3 regions of the Cellulomonas sp. NS3 genome follow, and region 2 is predicted to be linked to each of the others. Evidence: riboswitches for the same ligand, from Rfam matches in the RefSeq annotation. Region 2 holds a riboswitch; each other region holds the start of a gene.
What was found. A riboswitch is a leader RNA that binds a small molecule or an ion and turns the genes downstream of it on or off. The one in region 2 is predicted to bind cyclic di-GMP.

Region 1: linked by a shared signal. The riboswitch ahead of NXY84_RS08265 (hypothetical protein) and the one ahead of NXY84_RS13565 (BldC family transcriptional regulator) in region 2 are both predicted to bind cyclic di-GMP.
Region 3: linked by a shared signal. The riboswitch ahead of NXY84_RS21710 (PKD domain-containing protein) and the one ahead of NXY84_RS13565 (BldC family transcriptional regulator) in region 2 are both predicted to bind cyclic di-GMP.

The regions. Positions count from the first base shown of each region.
Region 1 covers NZ_CP103289.1:1,794,425-1,800,723, reverse strand. Annotated here, with positions in the region: tRNA gene NXY84_RS08290 (tRNA-Pro) at 53-126, opposite strand; tRNA gene NXY84_RS08285 (tRNA-Gly) at 252-325, shown strand; gene NXY84_RS08280 (LysR family transcriptional regulator ArgP) at 333-1,217, opposite strand; gene NXY84_RS08275 (LysE/ArgO family amino acid transporter) at 1,316-1,930, shown strand; gene NXY84_RS08270 (SGNH/GDSL hydrolase family protein) at 1,994-2,623, shown strand; cyclic di-GMP riboswitch class I at 2,946-3,020, shown strand; gene NXY84_RS08265 (hypothetical protein) at 3,035-3,997, shown strand; gene cysK (cysteine synthase A) at 4,621-5,556, shown strand; gene epsC (serine O-acetyltransferase EpsC) at 5,559-6,143, shown strand; gene NXY84_RS08250 (LLM class F420-dependent oxidoreductase) at 6,251-6,299, shown strand, end outside.
Region 2 covers NZ_CP103289.1:2,958,243-2,964,541, reverse strand. Annotated here, with positions in the region: gene NXY84_RS13570 (EAL domain-containing protein) at 1-3,235, opposite strand, end outside; cyclic di-GMP riboswitch class I at 3,771-3,845, shown strand; gene NXY84_RS13565 (BldC family transcriptional regulator) at 3,904-4,092, shown strand; gene def (peptide deformylase) at 4,357-4,842, shown strand; gene NXY84_RS13555 (DUF3145 domain-containing protein) at 5,102-5,602, shown strand; gene NXY84_RS13550 (beta-ketoacyl-[acyl-carrier-protein] synthase family protein) at 5,708-6,299, opposite strand, start outside.
Region 3 covers NZ_CP103289.1:473,801-480,099, forward strand. Annotated here, with positions in the region: gene NXY84_RS02195 (PQQ-dependent sugar dehydrogenase) at 1-874, shown strand, start outside; gene NXY84_RS21710 (PKD domain-containing protein) at 961-3,042, opposite strand; cyclic di-GMP riboswitch class I at 3,091-3,165, opposite strand; gene NXY84_RS02205 (glycoside hydrolase family 26 protein) at 3,738-5,219, shown strand; gene NXY84_RS02210 (HNH endonuclease) at 5,464-5,847, shown strand; gene NXY84_RS02215 (VOC family protein) at 6,125-6,299, shown strand, end outside.

The sequences.
Region 1 (6,299 bases), 1.2 Mb from region 2:
CGCGGACCGCCCGGTCGGCGCAGGACGTCGCGGGCCTGGCCGGCCGCACGAGTCGGGATGGCGGGATTCGAACCCACGACCTTCCGCTCCCAAAGCGGACGCGCTACCAACCTGCGCCACATCCCGTGCGGGCCGAGTCTAGTGGCGCCGCGGGCGGGCAGGGCCGCGCGGGCCGGGGCGGGACGGGCGCGTCGCACGGCGCTGCGCGGAGCCGCTAACCTGGGGCCGCTGGTCCGGCGTGAGCCGGCCGTGCGGGTGTAGCTCAATGGTAGAGCCCCAGTCTTCCAAACTGGCTACGCGAGTTCGATTCTCGTCACCCGCTCCACCCCTGCCTACCGGCGCAGCTCGACGCCCGCGTGGTCGACGACGCGCCCCGTCAGCACCCCCAGCCAGTGCGAGCCGACCTTCCAGTGCTGCCAGTACAGCGGCACGTCGAGGTGGTGCCCCGCGGCGAGCTCGACGAGGTCGCCCCGCGAGACGCCGGCCCGTGCGGCCTGCTCGGGCACCATCCCCCAGCCCAGACCGCGCGCGACCAGCTCGACGAACGCGTGGTTCGACGGCACGAGGTGCCGCGGCGGGTCGACGCGGCGCCCGGTGACCTGCGCCGCGAAGCGGTCCTGCAGCGCGTCCTTGCCGGTGAATGCGAGCAGCGGGGCACGCCCGAGCGCCTCGGGCGCCGGCCCGTCCGGGAGCCACCGCGCGACGAAGCCCGGGGCGGCGACGGCGAGGTACCGCATGTCGCCGAGGTGGTGCACGCGGCAGCCCTGCACGGGGGCGCTGTCGGTCGTCACCGCGGCCATGACCGAGCCCTCGCGCAGCAGCGCCGCCGAGTGGTCCTGGTCCTCGCGGCGCACGTCGAGCAGGACGTGCGCCGGGAGGCCCGCGAGCACCGGCGGGAACCACGTGGACAGCGAGTCGGCGTTGACGGCGATCGCGAGCCGGACGTGCGCGTCCGGGTCGTCGCCCCCGAGGACGCCCGCGGCCTCCGCCTCCAGCACGCTCCACTCGCGCGCGAGGCGGAGCAGGGCGCGGCCCGGGACGGTGGGCTCGCACGGCCGGGCCCGCCGCACGACGACGTGGCCGGCGGCCCGCTCGAGCGCCTTGATGCGCTGGCTCACGGCGGACGGCGTGACGTTCAGCGCCCGCGCCGCGCCCTCGAAGCTGCCCTCGTCGACCACGGCGGCGAGCGCCTTGAGCTGCGCGGGGTCCAGGTCCATGAAGCGATGCTAACGATCCGTGCGGATGATTCGCTGGTCTGCACGCGCCAGGCTGCCTACCGTCGGGCCATGGCTTCCTCGCACCTCCGGGCCCACCCGTGAGCGCCTCCGCGCCCGCCGACGCGCTCGTCGGCCTCGTGACGGGCCTCGGCCTCATCGTGGCGATCGGCGCGCAGAACGCGTTCGTGCTCCGGCAGGGCCTGCGCCGCGAGCACGTGCTCGGCGTCGTGCTGGTGTGCGCGCTCGCCGACGCCGCGCTCGTCACCGCGGGCGTCGCCGGACTGGGACCGGTGCTCACGGCTCACGAGACGGTCATGACCGCCGTGCGGTACGGCGGTGCGGCGTTCCTCGGCTGGTTCGCGATCAGCGCCGCACGCCGCGCGCTGCGGCCCGCGACGCTGCAGCCCGCCGCGGACGACGCCCCGGGCGGACGCGCCCGCGTGCTGCTCACGTGCGCCGCCCTGACGTTCCTCAACCCGCACGTGTACCTCGACACCGTGGTGCTGCTCGGCTCGGTCGCGCACCAGCAGGACCGGCCGTGGGCCTTCGCCGCCGGGGCGGTCGCCGCGAGCATCGGCTGGTTCGTCACGCTCGGCTTCGGGGCGGGCCGGCTCGCCCCGCTGTTCGCGCGGCCGCGCGCGTGGCAGGTCCTCGACGCCCTCGTCGCGGTCGTGATGGCGGCGCTCGCGGTCTCGCTCGTGGTCGCCGCCTGACCGGCCTCGTCGACGGCGCCCGACCGGCTTGTCCGTCCCGGGCGCCTGTGCTGCACTCCGGGCATGACGCTTCTCGAGGCGGGCGACCGCATCCTCTTGACCGGCGACTCCATCACCGACGGGGGCCGCGACCGCCGCGACCCGGCGAGCCTCGGGCACGGGTACGCGATGCTCGTCGCCGCGCTCGCCGGCGCGCGGCGGCCCGACCTGGGCCTGACGTTCCTCAACCGCGGGGTCGGCGGGGACACCGCGCGCCAGCTGCGGGACCGCTGGGAGGCCGACGCCCTCGCGCTCGAGCCGACGGTGATCTCGGTGCTCGTCGGCATCAACGACACGTGGCGCCGCTACGACGCGGGTCGCTCCACGTCGGTCGACGCGTACGAGGAGGACTACCGCGCGATGCTCGACTCCGCGCGCGACCGCCTCGGCGCACGTCTGGTGCTCGTCGAGCCGTTCGTCGTGCCCGTCGAGGAGGCGCAGCACGGCTGGCGCGAGGACCTCGACCCGCGCATCGGGGTCGTCCGCCGGCTCGCCGCGGAGTTCCGCGCGACGCTCGTGCCGGCCGACGGCCTGTTCGCCGCAGCCTCCGTCCGCACCACGCCGGCCGCGTGGGCGTACGACGGCGTGCACCCCACCCCCGCCGGGCACGGCCTGCTCGCCCAGGCGTGGCTCGACGCCCTCGGGCTCCGCTGAGGGCCCTGCAGGGGCACCGGCGGACGAGCGCCCGCACCACCCCTCCGGGTGCACCCGTCCGTGAATGCGACGGCGCTGTCGATATCGACCGCAAACGGATGTTCCGGACTCCTCGCGACCGCGGCGTGGAGCCGTTCCGAAACTTGTCGAAAACAACGCCTTCTTGCGCATTCTCACGCCCGTGACCTGCACGATCGCCCCGATCCGCACGGGCCGATATCACCGACACCGGAGCGCCGCCGCCCGGTCGGCGATCTTTCACCCGCCTGCCGTGCGCTGTGACTCTTGTCGCACGCGGTCGCGACCGCATACGGTCCTCCTGTCCACGAAAAGGCAAAGCTGCCGCGAGGCAGTGACGCAAAGCCATGGGACCCACGAGGTTCGCCAGGCTGCCGAACGACGGAGAATCCAGTGCTCAATGCAGTCCGTAGCTTCCGCGCGCCCATCGACGCCACGGCCGGTCGTGACGACCGCCGCACGTCCCGCCGCCGGGCCCGCTCGCTCGCCCTCGTCGCCGGCCTGAGCGTCGCCGCGACGCTCGCCGCGACCGTCCCCGCGTCGGCCGTCGGCGTCGCGCCGACCGCGCTCGACATCCCGGTCCTCAGCAACGCCGGTCCCGACACGACGGGCGTGCCGGCCGGCACGGTCCTCAAGGTCGTCACCGGTGACCTGGTCGTCACCACGCCGGGCGCCGTCGTCGACGCGGTCGACGTCCGCGGGTTCATCAAGGTCAAGGCGCCGAACGTCACGATCAAGCGCTCGATCGTCCGCGGCCGCCCGATCACCGGCAGCTTCGGCCTCATCACCAACGATCTCGGGGCGCACCCCTTCACGGTCGAGGACAGCGAGCTGGTCGCGACCGAGGCCTCGCCGTGGATCAACGGGATCATCGGCCACAACTTCACGGTCCGCCGCACCGAGATCGCCAACGTCATCGACTCGGTCCACATCACCGGCTCGAACGTGCTCGTCGAGAGCTCGTGGCTCCACGCCAACCTGTTCTACGCGCAGGACCCGAACCAGAAGGGCGGCCCGAGCCACGCCGACAGCGTGCAGATCCAGGGCGGCTCGAACATCCGGATCGTGCGCAACAACATCGAGGGTGCGTACTCCTCCGCCGTCCAGACGACGCAGGACCGCGCCGCGGTGTCCGACGTGACCATCCGCGACAACCGGATCGGCGGCGGTGGGTGCACCGTCAACGTGGCGTACGGCAGCCGCCCGGCCATCGTGGGTCTCGCCGTCACGAACAACGTCTTCCGGCTCGACACGCGGCACACGCGCTGCGCGATCATCGCCCCGAGCACGAACACGATCGGGAACGTCGACAACTACTTCACGGACGGCGCGGCGGTGAAGATCTCCCGCGGCTGACGCAGGACGGCACGGCCTCTCGCTGAGGGGGCACGCACGGCGAGCGGTGCACGGGTCTCCCGTGCACCGCTCGTCGTGCGTCGTGCGTCGTGCGTCGTGCGTCGTGCGTCGTGCGTCGTGCGTCGTGCGTCGTGCGCCGTGCGCCGCGAGTCGTGCGTCTGTGTCGCGGCACCGTCGCGGGTGATGTCCCGCGCCTCGGGCATGCTTTGCACCGCGGGGACGTTGTCGATAGCGTCAGCGCGTCCATGACCGACCGGGAGGAGAGGTGACCGTGCTGCTCCGCCGCGCGTCCGTCACCGCCCTGGTCCCGTGCGAGGCCTCGTGCGCCCGGCTCGACCGGGTCGCCGCCGCCTGCTGTCGCTGTCACTAGAGCGCTGGCCGCTCCCGCTGCCCCGGCAGCGGGAGGCCCGCACGGGCACATCCCCCCGCGCCAGCGCTCGCCCCACGCGCCGCCCCGGTTGTTCCCGGCGCTCGGCGGTTCCCCGGCAGCGTGCCCTGCGCCCTGCCGCCCGGCCGGACGACGAGCCCACCCCCCGGCGCGCGACCCCGGAGCCCTCCCGGTCCCCCGGCTCACCTCCCCCACCCCGCCACGCCCCCCGTGGCCCCGCACAGACGAGGACGACATGGCCCGCATCTACGACGACGCGACGCAGCTCATCGGCAACACCCCCCTGGTCCGCATCAACAAGCTGACCGAGGGCGCCGGTGCCACGGTGGTCGGCAAGCTCGAGTTCTACAACCCGGCGAGCTCGGTCAAGGACCGCATCGGCGTCGCGATCATCGACGCCGCCGAGGCGTCGGGCGAGCTGCCCGCGGGCGGCACGATCGTCGAGGCGACCAGCGGCAACACCGGCATCGCGCTCGCGTTCGTCGGCGCGGCTCGCGGGTACAAGGTCGTCCTGACGATGCCCGAGACCATGTCGAAGGAGCGCCGGGCGCTGCTGCGGGCGTACGGCGCCGAGCTCATCCTGACGCCCGGCTCCGAGGGCATGAAGGGCGCGGTCAACCGCGCGAACGAGATCGCCGCGGAGCGTCCGGGCGCCGTGCTCGCCCGCCAGTTCGCGAACGCCGCCAACCCGGCGATCCACCGCGCGACGACCGCCGAGGAGATCTGGGCCGACACCGACGGCAAGGTCGACATCTTCGTCGCCGGGATCGGCACGGGCGGGACCATCACGGGCGTCGGCCAGGTGCTCAAGGAGCGCAACCCCGACATCCAGATCATCGCGGTCGAGCCGGAGGAGTCGCCGATCCTCAACGGCGGCCAGCCGGGGCCGCACAAGATCCAGGGCATCGGCGCGAACTTCGTCCCCGAGATCCTCGACACGTCGGTCTACGACGAGGTGTTCGACGTCAACGCCGAGACGGCCGTCCAGTGGGCGCGCCGCGCGGCGAAGGAGGAGGGGCTCCTCGTCGGCATCTCCTCCGGCGCGGCGCTCTACGCCGCCGTCCAGGTCGCCAAGCGCCCCGAGAACGCCGGCAAGCTGATCGTGACGATCATCCCGTCGTTCGGCGAGCGCTACCTGACGTCGATCCTCTACGCCGACCTGCTGGACTGACCGTGCCCTCGCTCACCCGCTTCCTCCGTGTCCTGCGCGAGGACCTCGACGTCGCGCGGCGCCGTGACCCCGCGGCCCGCTCGCTCGCCGAGGTCGCCCTCGGCTACCCGGGGGTGCACGCGGTGTGGGCGTACCGGCTGTTCCACCGCATGTGGCGCGAGCCCGGCCTGAGGCTGCCCGCGCGCCTGCTCTCGCAGGCGACGCGGGCGGCCACGGGCATCGAGATCCACCCCGGCGCGCGGCTCGGGCGCCGGCTGTTCATCGACCACGGCATGGGTGTCGTGATCGGCGAGACGGCGGTCGTGGGCGACGACGTCGTCCTCTTCCACGGCGCGACGCTCGGGGGCCGCACGATGCGCGTCGGCAAGCGGCACCCGACGCTCGGCAACGAGGTCGTGGTGGGCGCCGGCGCCAAGATCCTGGGCCCGGTCTGGATCGGCGACGGCGCGCAGATCGGCGCGAACGCGGTCGTGGTCAAGGACGTGCCGGCGGGCTCGGTCGCCGTCGGCGTCCCGGCCGAGGTGCGTCGCCGGCCCGCGGCGTGGACGACCGAGGAGATCGTGGACGACCCGGCGATCTACATCTGACGGCGTCGTGGCGCACCTGACCGGCACCTGATTTGGCCGGTCGCGACCTGACAGACTCCTCCCCGGGCGCGACGAGGCGCCCGCACGAGGCAGGGACGAGGGACGCGATGCGACTGGGTTACCACACGGGCTACTGGTCGGCGGGTCCGCCCCCGG
Region 2 (6,299 bases):
CCGCGACGACCTCGATGCCGAGCACCCGGCCCATCTCGACGATGATCCGCACGAGCTCGGTCGTCTGCTCGACGACCTCGAGCTCACGGATGAACGCGCCGTCGATCTTGAGCGCGTCGACCGGGAACGTCCGCAGGGCGTTGAGCGAGGACTGCCCGGTCCCGAAGTCGTCGATGTGCAGCCGCACGCCGAGCGCCCGCAGGTCCGTCATCACCGTCCGCGCGACGGCCGGGTCGGCCATGATCACGGACTCCGTGATCTCGAGGATCAGGCTGCGGGCGGGGACCCGGTGACGGGCGAGCGAGTCGGTCACCGTCCGGAGCAGCGCGGGCGCCCAGAACTCGCGGTGCGAGAGGTTGACCGCGACGGCGACCGCCCCGGGGTAGTCCTGGGACCAGGCGGCGATCTGACGGCACACCTCGTCGACGACCCAGCTGCCGAGCGTCACGATCGTGGCGTTGTCCTCCATCGCGGCGAGGAAGTCCCCGGGGAGCAGCAGCCCGCGCTCAGGATGCTCCCAGCGCACGAGCGCCTCGAAGTGCTCGAGCCCCGACCCGTCGAGCGGCACGATCGGCTGGTAGTGCACCACGAACTCGCTGCGGGCGAGGGCGGTGCGCAGCTCGCCGCGGGCCCGCAGCCGCACCGTCGCACGCACGTGCATCGTCGGGTCGAACACCGACGCGGAGCCGCGCTCGCTGCCCTTGGCGTCGTACATCGCGATGTCCGCGTCGCGCAGCACGTCCTCGGGGTCGGTGTACTCCCCGGACGACGTGGCGACCCCGACGCTCGCCGTGACCTCGACCTCGTGACCGGCCAGCTCGACGGGCGCGGAGATCCGCTCCTGGATGCGCTGCGCGATCGCGAGCAGCTCGTCGGGCTCGGGCTCCGCGAGCAGGACGGCGAACTCGTCGCCGCCGAACCGCGCGGCCGTGTCGACGCCGCGGACCTGGGTGCGCAGGCGCTCCGCGACGGCGAGCAGCAGCTGGTCGCCCATGAGGTGGCCGAGCGAGTCGTTGACCAGCTTGAACCCGTCGAGGTCGAAGAACAGGACGGCGAACCGCGACCCGGGCTCGCGGCGGTGCTGCTCGACGGCCGCCGTCAGGCGCTCGAGGAAGAGCCGCCGGTTCGGCAGGCCGGTCAGGTGGTCGTAGAGAGCGGCCGCGCGCAGCTGCTCCTCGAGCTCCTTGCGCGGGTGGATGTCGCTCAGCGAGCCGACGAGCCGGGCCGCACGTCCGGAGGGCCCGGCGGCGACGCCGAGGCCGCGGCTGAGCAGCCACCGGTACGTCCCGTCGGGCCTGCGCAGGCGGTACTCGACCTCGACGGGGACCTCGGGGGTGTCGAGCGCCTGCGCGAAGGAGGCGCGCACGCGCTCCTGGTCCTCGGGGTGCGTCACCTCGGTCCAGCGCTCCAGGCGCGCGGGCGCGTCGGCGTCGAGGCCGAGGAGCTGGCGGCCCCGCGGCGAGACGTGCATGGCGCGCGTGGCGACGTCGAGCTCCCAGAGGCCGTCGTTCGCGGCGCGCGCGGCGTGCGCGTACCGGGCCTCGCTCGCGCGCGCGCTGAGCGCGAGCTCCTCGCCCTCGAGCACGGAGGCGAGAAGCGTGGCCCAGTGGTGGTACGCCTCGTGGCTCGACCGGGAGTTCACGACGCCGAGGACGGCGAGGAGCCCCCAGCGCCGCGCCGGGGTCCGGATCGGCACGACGAGGCACACCTCGCCCTGGGCGCCGTCGGCGGCCCCGACGAGGTCGGACGGCGGGAACCGGCGCCAGTCGAGCTCGTCGCCGACGCGGTGGTCGAGGAGACCGTCGGGGTCGTGGACCCCCGCGAGCCGCAGCGGCGAACCGGGCGCGGCGTCGTCCCACAGCGCGAGCAGCCCCGCGCGCGAGTGGGTCTGCGCGAGCCAGCCGAGCCCGCGCGCCGCGTCCGCGTCGGCGCGCAGCAGCGCCGCCGCGACGTCGGAGCCCTCGAGCACGTGGTGGGCGAGGACGTGCGCCTGCTGCACCGAGCCGTGGTTCTGCAGCTGCCAGAGCGCCGCGGCGACCCGGCTCAGGGCGGCGGCGTGCGGGCTCGCGCCCGTGGAGCTCCCCGTGCTCATCAACCGCTGCACGTGCTCGGTGAGCACCGAGGTGACCCGGTGCAGCGCGTCGTCCCCGGGTGCGACGTCGCGCATGAGCGCGAGCAGCCCGTCGAGGTCCGCCCCGGTCAGGTCGTCGCCGCGCTGCAGGAGGCGCTCGAGCTCGCGGGCGAGGCCCACCGTCGCGTCGGGGGTGACGGTCCCGGGGTGCTGCCCGGCGAGCAGGGTCGACAGGGTGCGGTGGAGGTCGTCGGGCTGCACGGGTACGCCGGCGGCGCGGGACCCAGGGGCCGACCGGGCGGTGAGCACGTCGTTGCGGCACCCGCACGAGCCGCGCGGGACGACGACCGTGGCCTCGGCGACGTGGCTGCCCGCGGGCACGTGCTCGCCTCGCAGGGCGCGCATGACGAGCGACCCGGCCAGCGCCCCGACCTCGTCGAACCGCTGGTGCACGCTCGACAGGCTCGGGGTCGCGTACGCGCCCTGCTCGACGTTGTCGAACGCGAGGACCGCGACGTCCTCGGGCACGCGCACCCCCGCGGCGGCGAGCCCGCGGATGAGACCGATCGCGTTGTGCCCGGACGCGGTGACCACCGCGTCGGGCCGATCGGGACGGTCGAGCAGCGCGCGGGCGGCCTCCTCGCCCGCGGCCTCCGACCAGTCCCGCGCCACGACCAGCAGCTCGTCGCGCGGGGTGAGCCCGTGCGCGGCGAGCGCGTCCCGGTACGCGAGGTGGCGCTCCTGGTAGTCGTACTGCCGCAGGTCCCCGACGAACCCGATGCGGGTGTGCCCGTGCGCGCGCAGGTGCTCCACGGCCGCGTGGATGCCGCCGTGGTTGTCCGGCAGCGCGACGGGCGCCTCGACGCCGTCGACCCGCTGGCTCGTGAGCACGACGGGCTTGCCGAGCTCGAGCATCCGCTCGAGGAAGGCCGCGCTCGCGCTGAGGGCGATCGTGACGACCGCGTCGGCCTCGTCCCACGCGACCGAGAGCGCGGTCTCGCCGACGACGGTCTCGTCGAGCTCGGGCTTCTCGGGTGCGGTCTGGGCCACGACGACGCGACCGCCCTGCGCGGTCACCTCCTGCACCAGCCCGGCGAGCAGCTCACCGTGGTAGAACCCGCCGATGTGGCGCGCGAGCGCGAGGACGGTCCAGGTGTGCGGCACGTGACTCCTCCGGCTGCGAGCCACGTGGGGGCTCTCCGGAGGGAGCATCGGCACGAGCGGCGGCTTCTTGAGGGGAGAGCCGCAGGTCAGGGCCCGTGCGGGGCACGGGTGCCGACGCCGCCGCGGCACCCGGGTGCGGACTCCACGGTCCGCCGCGACGGTGAGGGCCCTGGGGCACGGGGTGACACGCGTCTCGGTCACGTTCGGCGACGGAGGAGGACGGCGTTCGGGCGCCTCACCCGCACAAGATGAGGCGCCCGTCACCCGCCGTGGTCACCTGGCGACCCGCCCCGCTCGCGCCTGGGCGTTGGGTCAAGGGTAGGACCAATCCGGCGGGAGGGCGAGAGATCGTCATGGGGGCGTCTGCTCCGGCCCATCCGCAGGTCCGGCGGCGGTCAGGATGCGCGCCCCGGTGAAGCGTGTTATGTGCAGCGTCGAAGCGCATCGATTCACCCGATCGGCCCCCTGGGCGGTTCGTTTCACCCTCGGGGGGTTGTTGCGAAGTTGTCCGGGTTCATGCATAGTTGAGGACGTCAGCGAGAAACGGCAAACCCGCCGCAAGGTGGGGACGCAAAGCCACGGGGCCTCAGGGGTCAGCCGAGCTACCGAACGACAGGAGAGTTGTCATCATGGCCATCACCACCCCCAACCGTTCCGAGTCCGCCTCGATGCCGGGCGCTCTGCTCACCCCGGGTGAGGTCGCAGCGATGTTCCGCGTCGACCCGAAGACCGTCACGCGCTGGGCGCAGGCCGGCAAGCTCTCGGCCGTCCGGACGCTCGGTGGGCACCGCCGCTTCCACGAGAACGAGGTCCGCCAGCTCCTCACGGGCGTCCCGCAGCAGCGTTCCGACGCCTGAGCGACCACCCGCGCGTCACGCGCAGCTTCTCGCCGAAAGGCCCGGGGAAATGTTCCCGGGCCTTTCGTCGTGCACGCGTCCAATTCACGTGACCTGGGTCACTCGAATGCAGTCCCGTCCTTGGTGCGCCGCAGGGGTGCGGTGGGCGGCGGAGCCGCGCGGGCGCGAGGGCGGCGGCTCGGAGGCGCGTCCGGCCCGCGCGGTTCACACCCCCGACCGCCGGAGTGCCCGAGCAGGACAGCCCCGCATGAAACAATCGTGGGCATGGCGATGAGAGAGATCCGCACGGTCGGCGACCCGGTCCTGCGCACCCCCTGCGACCCGATCACGACCGTCGACGACCGGGTGCGCTCCCTCGTGACGGACCTGCTCGAGACCGTCGACCACGAGGGTCGGGCCGGCCTCGCCGCCAACCAGATCGGCGTCGGGCTCCGCGCCTTCTCGTGGAACATCGACGACGAGATCGGCTACGTGCTCAACCCGCGCATCGTCGAGCTGTCCGAGGACTACCAGGACGGGGACGAGGGCTGCCTCTCGGTGCCCGGCCTCTGGTACCCGACGAAGCGCGCCTGGTACGCCCGGGTCGTCGGCGAGGACCTCGACGGCCGCGAGGTCGTCGTCGAGGGCACCGAGCTCATGGCGCGGTGCCTCCAGCACGAGGTGGACCACCTCGACGGCTACCTGTACCTCGACCGGCTCGAGCGGTCGGTCCGCAAGAAGGCGATGCGCGCGATCCGCGACCAGCTCTGACGCGGACGCCGCCCCGGACACCCGTTCCGGTCCGGCGCCGTCCGTCGCCCGTCCGGGTCCTGATCCCGACGTATCGGGGCGAACCTGGACGGTCCGCACGCCGGACCGGTGCACGTCCGGGTGGCGAAGCCGGATTCGCTGGCGTCCGACCAGCCGGATCATGCATGCTGTCACCAGCACGCCGCGAGGCCGTGGTGCACTCCTGTCTGCGGGACGAGGTCGTTGGGGAAGACGAACCTCGAGCCGTCAGGAGGGCGACATGGCAGGTGCGATCACCCGCGGTGTACTTTTCGTGCACTCAGCGCCACGTGCGCTCTGCCCCCACATGGAGTGGGCGGCAGGCAACGTGCTGGGCACACGCGTGTCCCTGGACTGGACGCCGCAGCCCGCGGCGCCGGGGATGTACCGGGCAGAGCTGTCCTGGCAGGGTGCCCAGGGGACGGGCGCGCGCCTGGCCTCGGCGCTGCGCGGGTGGACCCACCTGCGCTACGAGGTGACCGAGGAGTCCAGCCACGGCACCGACGGCTCGCGCTGGAGCCACACGCCCGAGCTCGGCATCTTCCACGCCCAGACCGACGTGCACGGCAACGTCGTCGTGCCCGAGGACCGCATCCGTGCCGCCCTCGTGCACGCCGCCGATCCGGCACGCCTGCGCGCCGAGCTCGACCTCGCGCTCGGGCAGGCGTGGGACGACGAGCTCGAGCCGTTCCGCTACGCCGGTGCCGGGGCGCCCGTCCGTTGGCTGCACCGGGTGGGCTGAACGGCCGTCGGCGGTTGAGCCGCGACGCCGGCCACGCGGCGCACGACCACGCCCGGCCACCGCACCCTCACGGGTCGCGGTGGCCGGGCGTCGTCGTGCGGGGCGTCAGGCCGTCGTGACCACGAGGGCGACGTTGTGGCCGCCGAACCCGAACGAGTTGTTGATCGCGGCGAGCTGACCGTCGGCCGGGAGGGCGCGCGGAGTGTCGCGGACCAGGTCGAGCACGAGCTCGGGGTCCGGGTCCGCGACGTTGATCGTCGGGGGAGCCGTGCGCTCGTGCAGCGCGAGCACCGTGAAGATGGTCTCGAGCGCGCCCGCTCCGCCGAGCAGGTGACCCGTCATCGACTTCGTGGCCGACAACGCGACCTGGTCCGCGGCCGCGCCGAGCACGTCGCGGACGCCCCGCGCCTCGATGAGGTCGCCGACGACCGTCGACGTGGCGTGCGCGTTGACGTGCCGCACGTCGGTGGGGTCGATGCCCGCGTCCGTGAGCGCCGAGCGCATCGCGGAGATCTGACCGCGCCCCGACGGCTCGGGGGACGTCAGGTGGTAGCCGTCGGCGGACAGGCCGACCCCGGCGACCTTCGCGTAGACGCGTGCGCCGCGGGCGGCCGCGTGCTCGGCGCTCTCGAGCACCACGATGCCGGCGCCCTCACCGAGCACGAACCCGTCCCGCCCGGTGTCGTACGGCCGGGAC
Region 3 (6,299 bases), 2.3 Mb from region 2:
CGGGTCACGCCTGAGCTGGTCGGTGATCCGGGTGCACGACCAGCACACGCACCCCTTCCTCGCCCCGGCGCCCGGCAACGAGCTCACGTTCACCGCTCCGGGGCCCGAGGACCTCGCGGCCGCGGCCAACAGCTACCTCCGGGTCAGCCTGACCGCGACGGACTCGCAGGGCGTCTCCACGACCGTCACGCGCGACCTGCAGCCGCAGAAGGTCGCCGTGACGCTCGCGACGGCGCCGGCCGGCCGGACGCTCACGGTCAACGGGCAGACCGTGACCGGCCCGACGACGTTGACCTCCTGGGCGGGCTTCGACCTGCGGCTCGGCGTGCCGGCGCAGACCGACGCCCAGGGCGTCCCGTTCGTGCTCGACCGATGGTCGGACGGCTCGACCGCGGGCGACCGGGTGTGGCGGACCCCCGCCACGGCGACGACCCTGACGGCGACCCTCACGCAGCGCGGGCTGCTCGGCACCTACTTCGACAACGCCGACCTCACGGGCACGAGCGTCACGCGCGTCGACCCGACGGTCGGCTTCCGCTGGGGGGCCGCCGCGCCCGTCGCCGGCATCGGCGCCGACACCTTCTCCGTGCGGTGGACCGGCTCCGTCGTGCCCCGGCACACCCAGACGTACACGTTCGCGACGACGAGCGACGACGGGGTGCGGCTGTGGGTCGACGGGCGGCTGATCATCGACCAGTGGACCCGGCACGCGCCGCGCGTCGACACCGGGACGGTCGCCCTGACGGCGGGGCAGGCCGTGCCCGTCCGGCTCGAGTACTTCGACGACCGGCTCGACGCGACCATCCAGCTGCGCTGGTCGAGCGCGTCGCAGGTGTCGGAGATCGTGCCGGCGAGCCAGCTGCGCCCGCGCTGAGCGGAGGCGCCGGGCCGCTCCGGGAAGGGAGCGGCCCGGCGCCGCGGGGCAGGTCGCGTGCGCCCGCGACCTGCCCGGCCGGCTGCTCAGCGCGGCGTCGTGAACGAGCGCACCGGCCCGTACAGCGTGCCCTGCGCGTTCGTGGCGACGACCCGGTAGTAGTACGTCGTGCGCGGCGCGAGACCCGTCACGAGGTTGCTCGCGACCGTCTTCTCGTAGGTCAGCGCGGGCAGCGTCGTGACCGGCGAGGACGTGCCGAGCGCGGTCGTCCGGCCCCACTCGATCCACGCCGTGGTGGTGAGCCGGTGCGGGTGCACCTGCGCCTTGAAGGTCGTCGACGTGGACGTCGACGAGGCCGTGAACTGGTTCGATGACGTCGGCGCGCCCGCGGTCTCGAACGTGCGGGTCAGCTCGGTGGTGCCGGCCGGCGACGTGATGGTCGCCTTCCAGTAGTAGGTCGTCCCGGGCCGGATCCCGGCGATGGGCTGGCTCGTGGTCTTCACGTACGGCACGGCCGGCACGTCGACCGTCGAGTCGCCCCCGAGGTACTCGAGCGTCCGCCCGTACTGGAAGCGCACGGTGCCCGCGTACCCGTGCAGGTCGACCCACGCGTAGAGCGTCGCCGAGGTGTCCGTGACGTCCTTCTGGTCGAGCGTCCCGGTCGGGGGCTCCGCCGCGGTGATCGCGACCGAGTCGGTGCTCGTGCCGCCCGCGGTGTCGGTGACGGTGAGCCGTGCGCTGTGGTCGCCCGGGCCGAACACGTGCCTGAGGGTCGACGGCGGTGCTCCCGTGCCGCTCTCGGTGGTCCCGTCCCCGTAGGTCAGCGACCAGCTCGCGACGTGCTCCCCGGCCCCGCCACGCGCGCCCGACGAGCGCGACGCGTCGAACGTGACCGTCAGGGGCGCCGTCCCGTGCGTCGTGGACGCCTGCAGGAACGCCGACGGGCGGGTGTGCGTCGCCGGGGAGTCGGCGATGTCCGCGAACGCCTCGAGCGAGCTCGGCGTCGAGTCCACGAACCACGAGCAGCTGCCGTGGTGGTGGAAGTACAGGACCGCGGTGACCTCGGGCCACGACTCGAGCGTCGCCATGGACTCGCGCAGCCACGCGGCCTTGCGGCCGGGCACCGCGGGGTCCTCGACCGAGCCCCACTCGGCGATGACGAGCTCCTTGCCGTGCGCCTGACCGAAGGCCCGGAACGCCGACGCGGTGCGGGACATCGACGCCCACGCCGTCTGGCCGTTCGTCGAGCACCCGAACCAGTTGTAGGCGTCGAGCGCGATCTGGTCGACGACGTCGTCGCCGGGGTACAGCGCGTCGGCGCTCACGGCCGCGTACGGCGCGAAGGGCGTCGGCGTCACGATCCACGTCCACACGGCGTTCGTCACGCCCTGCGCGCGGAACACCTCGACGTAGTGGCGGAACGCGGCGCGGTAGTCGGCCGCGTCGCCGAATCCGGGGGAGTAGTCGGGCTCGTGCTGGAACGACACGTACATCGGCACGCGCAGGGCCTTGACGGCGTCGGCGTGCTGGACGATCTGCGCGTCGTGGGCGCCGCTCGCGACGGCGGCCCACGAGATCTTGGTGCCGTCGATCTTCTTCGACGACACCGAGAGCATCGGCGTGCGGCCGCGCTGGACCGTCGTGGTGAGCGGCGTCGACGGCAGCTCGTCCCACAGGCTGTACCAGCGGTGCACGTCGAGCTTGCGCCCGACCGACGCCTCGAACGCCGAGACGGCGGCGTCGACGCTCGGGTGCGTGCCCCGCGCGACCGACGCGCCGAAGAGCAGGCCGTCGTCCGGGGTCAGGGCGTCCTCGGCCCAGTCGTTCGCGGCGTCGGCGCCCGGCTTCGGGGTGGCGTCGGGGGTGGGCTCGGACGGCCCGGGCGTGGGGCTGAGCGTCGGGTCGGCCGTGGGCGAGGGGCTGAGCGTCGGCTCGGCCGAGGGAGTGGGCGTGGGTGACGCCGTGGGCGTCGGTTCGGCCGTGGGCGAGACCGTCGGCGCCGGTGACGGCTCGACGACGTGGCGGCTGGCGGCGGTCGACGGCGGCACGACGGCCGCCGTGAGCAGACCCGCGAGCGCGGCCGTCGCCACGACGGCGCGTGCGGTGCGGCTGCGCGCGGCGCGGGTGGCGGCGGTGCGGGTGGAGGCGGTGCGGGTGGGCGCGGGCACGGTGCGGCCCTGCGCAGGGAGGCGGCGTTGCACGGGGATCCCCTGTCGTTCGGCAGCCTGGCGGACCGCATGGGCCCCATGGCTTTGCGTCCCTGCCTCGCGGCAGGTTTGCCTTTTCGTGGACTCGTCGAGCGTACGTGCGCCGTTCGTGTTAATCCAGTCACATAAACCGGACCAAGGGGACGCGTGTGCGCGCCGGCGATGACTCACGTGCACCCGGGCAATTCGGATATACGACCGTGTTCCGTGCAGGGTTCTTGCTCTTTCGAGTGATTCCTGTGCACCATGAGGACCTACCGCACAGGGCTTCCGGGGGGAACCGAGTTCGGCGCCGCAGGCCGGCGCCGAGGTTGGGCCGTCTGGCGCGGTCGCCGCCGCACGCAGGGCAGGGCGACACGGCAGGGGACACGTCCCCCCACGGTCCCGGTAACCCGCGGCGACGCTGTCTCTCACCCATCGTCGCAGGTCAGCACGGTCTGTCGCCGTGCTGGAGCAGGACACGCACCGCGACACGGACGTCGCGCTCCGGCACGGCCGGGCCTCGGGAGGGGCTCCGCGCCATGTCGAACGCGACGGCCGCACATCCGTGCGTCTGCGCTCACGCCCGACGAGCACACGTGCTCACGACCCGCACGCAGTCCGGACCGCACGACCCGGGCGCGCCGTGAAGACCATCGCCGTGGAGGCACCCGCAGATGTTTTCCGACTATCCGTTCAAGTTCACGCGCCGCCATCGCGTGCTCGCTTCTGTGATCACCGTCTCACTTCTTGCCGTCGGCGCCATTGCGCTGCTGTCCCCGCAGGGCCAGTACGTGTGGAACGGGCCGAGCGCGACCGAGGTGGCCCTCCAGACCGAGCAGGCGCGCTCGCGCGACCTCAGCTCCCAGCTCGAGGAGATGGAGGCGAAGCTCAGCGCGCCGCGGCCCCAGGTCGGCGACACGGTCCAGCTCGCCCGCGCGGAGGACCTGAAGAAGCAGATCACCGAGCTCGAGGCGAAGCTCGTGCAGACGCAGCAGGAGCTCGGTCGCGCGGAGGCCGAGGCGGCGGAGCAGAAGGACGCCGCGAACCTCGTCAACGGCACGCTCAAGGCCACGCGCGAGCGCCAGAACGCCGCGACCAAGGTCGCGACCGCGCAGATCGCGGACCTCAAGAAGCAGCTCGGTGAGCTCACCTACAAGGTGCAGAACCCCAAGGGCCACCAGGCGCCCCCGGTCACCGCGTCGATGACCAAGGCGGACATCATCGCGGCGAGCCAGCTCTTCGGCCTCTACACGACGCAGAGCCCGTTCGACTACGGCGAGTTCAACGGCGTGCAGGCGGCCGTGAACCGCGACGCCGACGTCAGCGGCTACTTCCAGTCGTGGGACACCGACTTCCGTCCGGACGCCGTCCAGCAGGCGTGGAGCCGCGGCCAGATCCCGCTGCTCACGTGGGAGAGCCAGAGCCAGGTCGGTGCCATCTCTGCGGAGGCGCCCGAGTACTCGCTCGGCTCGATCATCAACGGCCAGCACGACGAGTACCTGCGCAAGTACGCCCGCGACATCGCCGCGACCGGCCTCCCGCTCGTCCTGCGCTTCAACCACGAGATGAACGGGACCTGGTACCCGTGGTCCGAGGTCCGCGGGTGGGACGGCAAGAGCATCAACGGGAACAAGAAGGGCGAGTACGTGCAGATGTGGCGGCACGTGCACGACATCTTCACGCAGGAGGGCGCGAACCAGTACGTCGCGTGGCTCTGGGCCCCGAACCGCGTCAACAAGATCCCGAGCCAGCCCGACCCGGTGAACTTCTACCCCGGTGACGAGTACGTCGACTGGATCGGCATGTCGGGCTACTACCGCCCGGGCGACCCGGAGCCGACGTTCGACAACACCTACGGCCAGACGCTCCCGCTGCTGCGTGCCGCGTCCTCGACCAGGCCGATCTTCCTCGCGGAGATCGGGGCGACCGAGGAGGGTGGCCACAAGGTCGAGTGGATCACCAGCCTCTTCGAGGGTCTCGCCAGGCCCGAGAACGCCGACATCAACGGCTTCGGCTGGTTCAGCCTCGCCGTGACGTCCGGTGGCGAGGGCGAGGGGCGCACGACGAACGACTGGCGGCTCGACTCGTCCGCACCGTCGCTGCGCGCCGCCGAGGCGGGGCTGGCGGCCACGGGGTTCGGCAAGCTGCGCGAGTGACGCCGTGCGCTCCCGCCGGCACGACCGGCAGGAGCGCACGAGCACGACCCAGGACCGCCCCGTCCGGCACGCGAACCGCGTGCCGGACGGGGCGGTCCGTCGTCGTGGCCGGCTCCGGACCGCAGGCACCCGTCGGTGCGGCGTCGGGCGGCCCGCCCGGGCGCCGTGGACGGGCCGGGGTGCCGTGGGCCGGCGATGCTCCCGAGACCCTGCGGAGGTCGGGGCCCCGACGTACCGTCGGCCCATGAGCGTCGAGGGCCGCCACCAGCCGGGCGCCGCCGAGCGCCTGCGGCTCGCGCTCGACCGGGACGGCGCCCGTTGCGTGTGGTGCGGCCGGCCGTTCGCCGGGCTGGTCGCGCCGACCCGCGAGCACCTCGTGCCGCGCGCCAAGGGCGGGCCGTCGTGGCTCGAGAACGAGGTCGCGGCGTGCCGGCGGTGCAACGCCGAGCGCGGGCACCGGTCGGCCGTCGAGTGGCTCGAGGAGTGCGAGCGGCGCGGCTGGGCCTCGGACGTCGCGGCGGTCGACCGCTCGCTGACCGCGCTGCTCGACGCGATCGCGCGCCGGGGCGGCAACCGCCGGGCCCGGCTGTACGCGGAGGCGCAGCGCCGCCGGCTCCGGCGCCGCTGAGCCCGGTGCCCCGTACGCGATCGTCGAGACCACGGCCGGGTCCGTCGCGTCGGAGGCCGACCGCCTGCTGTGGTCGCACGGCCACCGACCCGTCAGCATCTCGACGTACGCCACCGGGCTGGCTGCGCTGCGGCCCGAGCTCCCGTCGGACCGGTGGCAGCGCCCGCTGCGCTCGCACGTCGAGGACGTGCCGCCGGGGGTCCCGCGGTGGGGCGCCGCAGGGCCGGGCGTCAAGTAAGTGCTCGACACCTCGACGCCGCGCGACGAGGGTGGCGCGATGACCTCCGTGATCTCGCACACCACCGTCGACAGCCGGGACGCCTACGCCATGTCCGTGTTCTGGGCCGACGTGCTCGGCTTCCACGACGATCCCGAGGACCCCAATGAGCCCGGCCACGAGGAGTGCGGCATCTGGTCGCCGGACGGCACGCAGAAGCTCCTGTTCGTGGAGG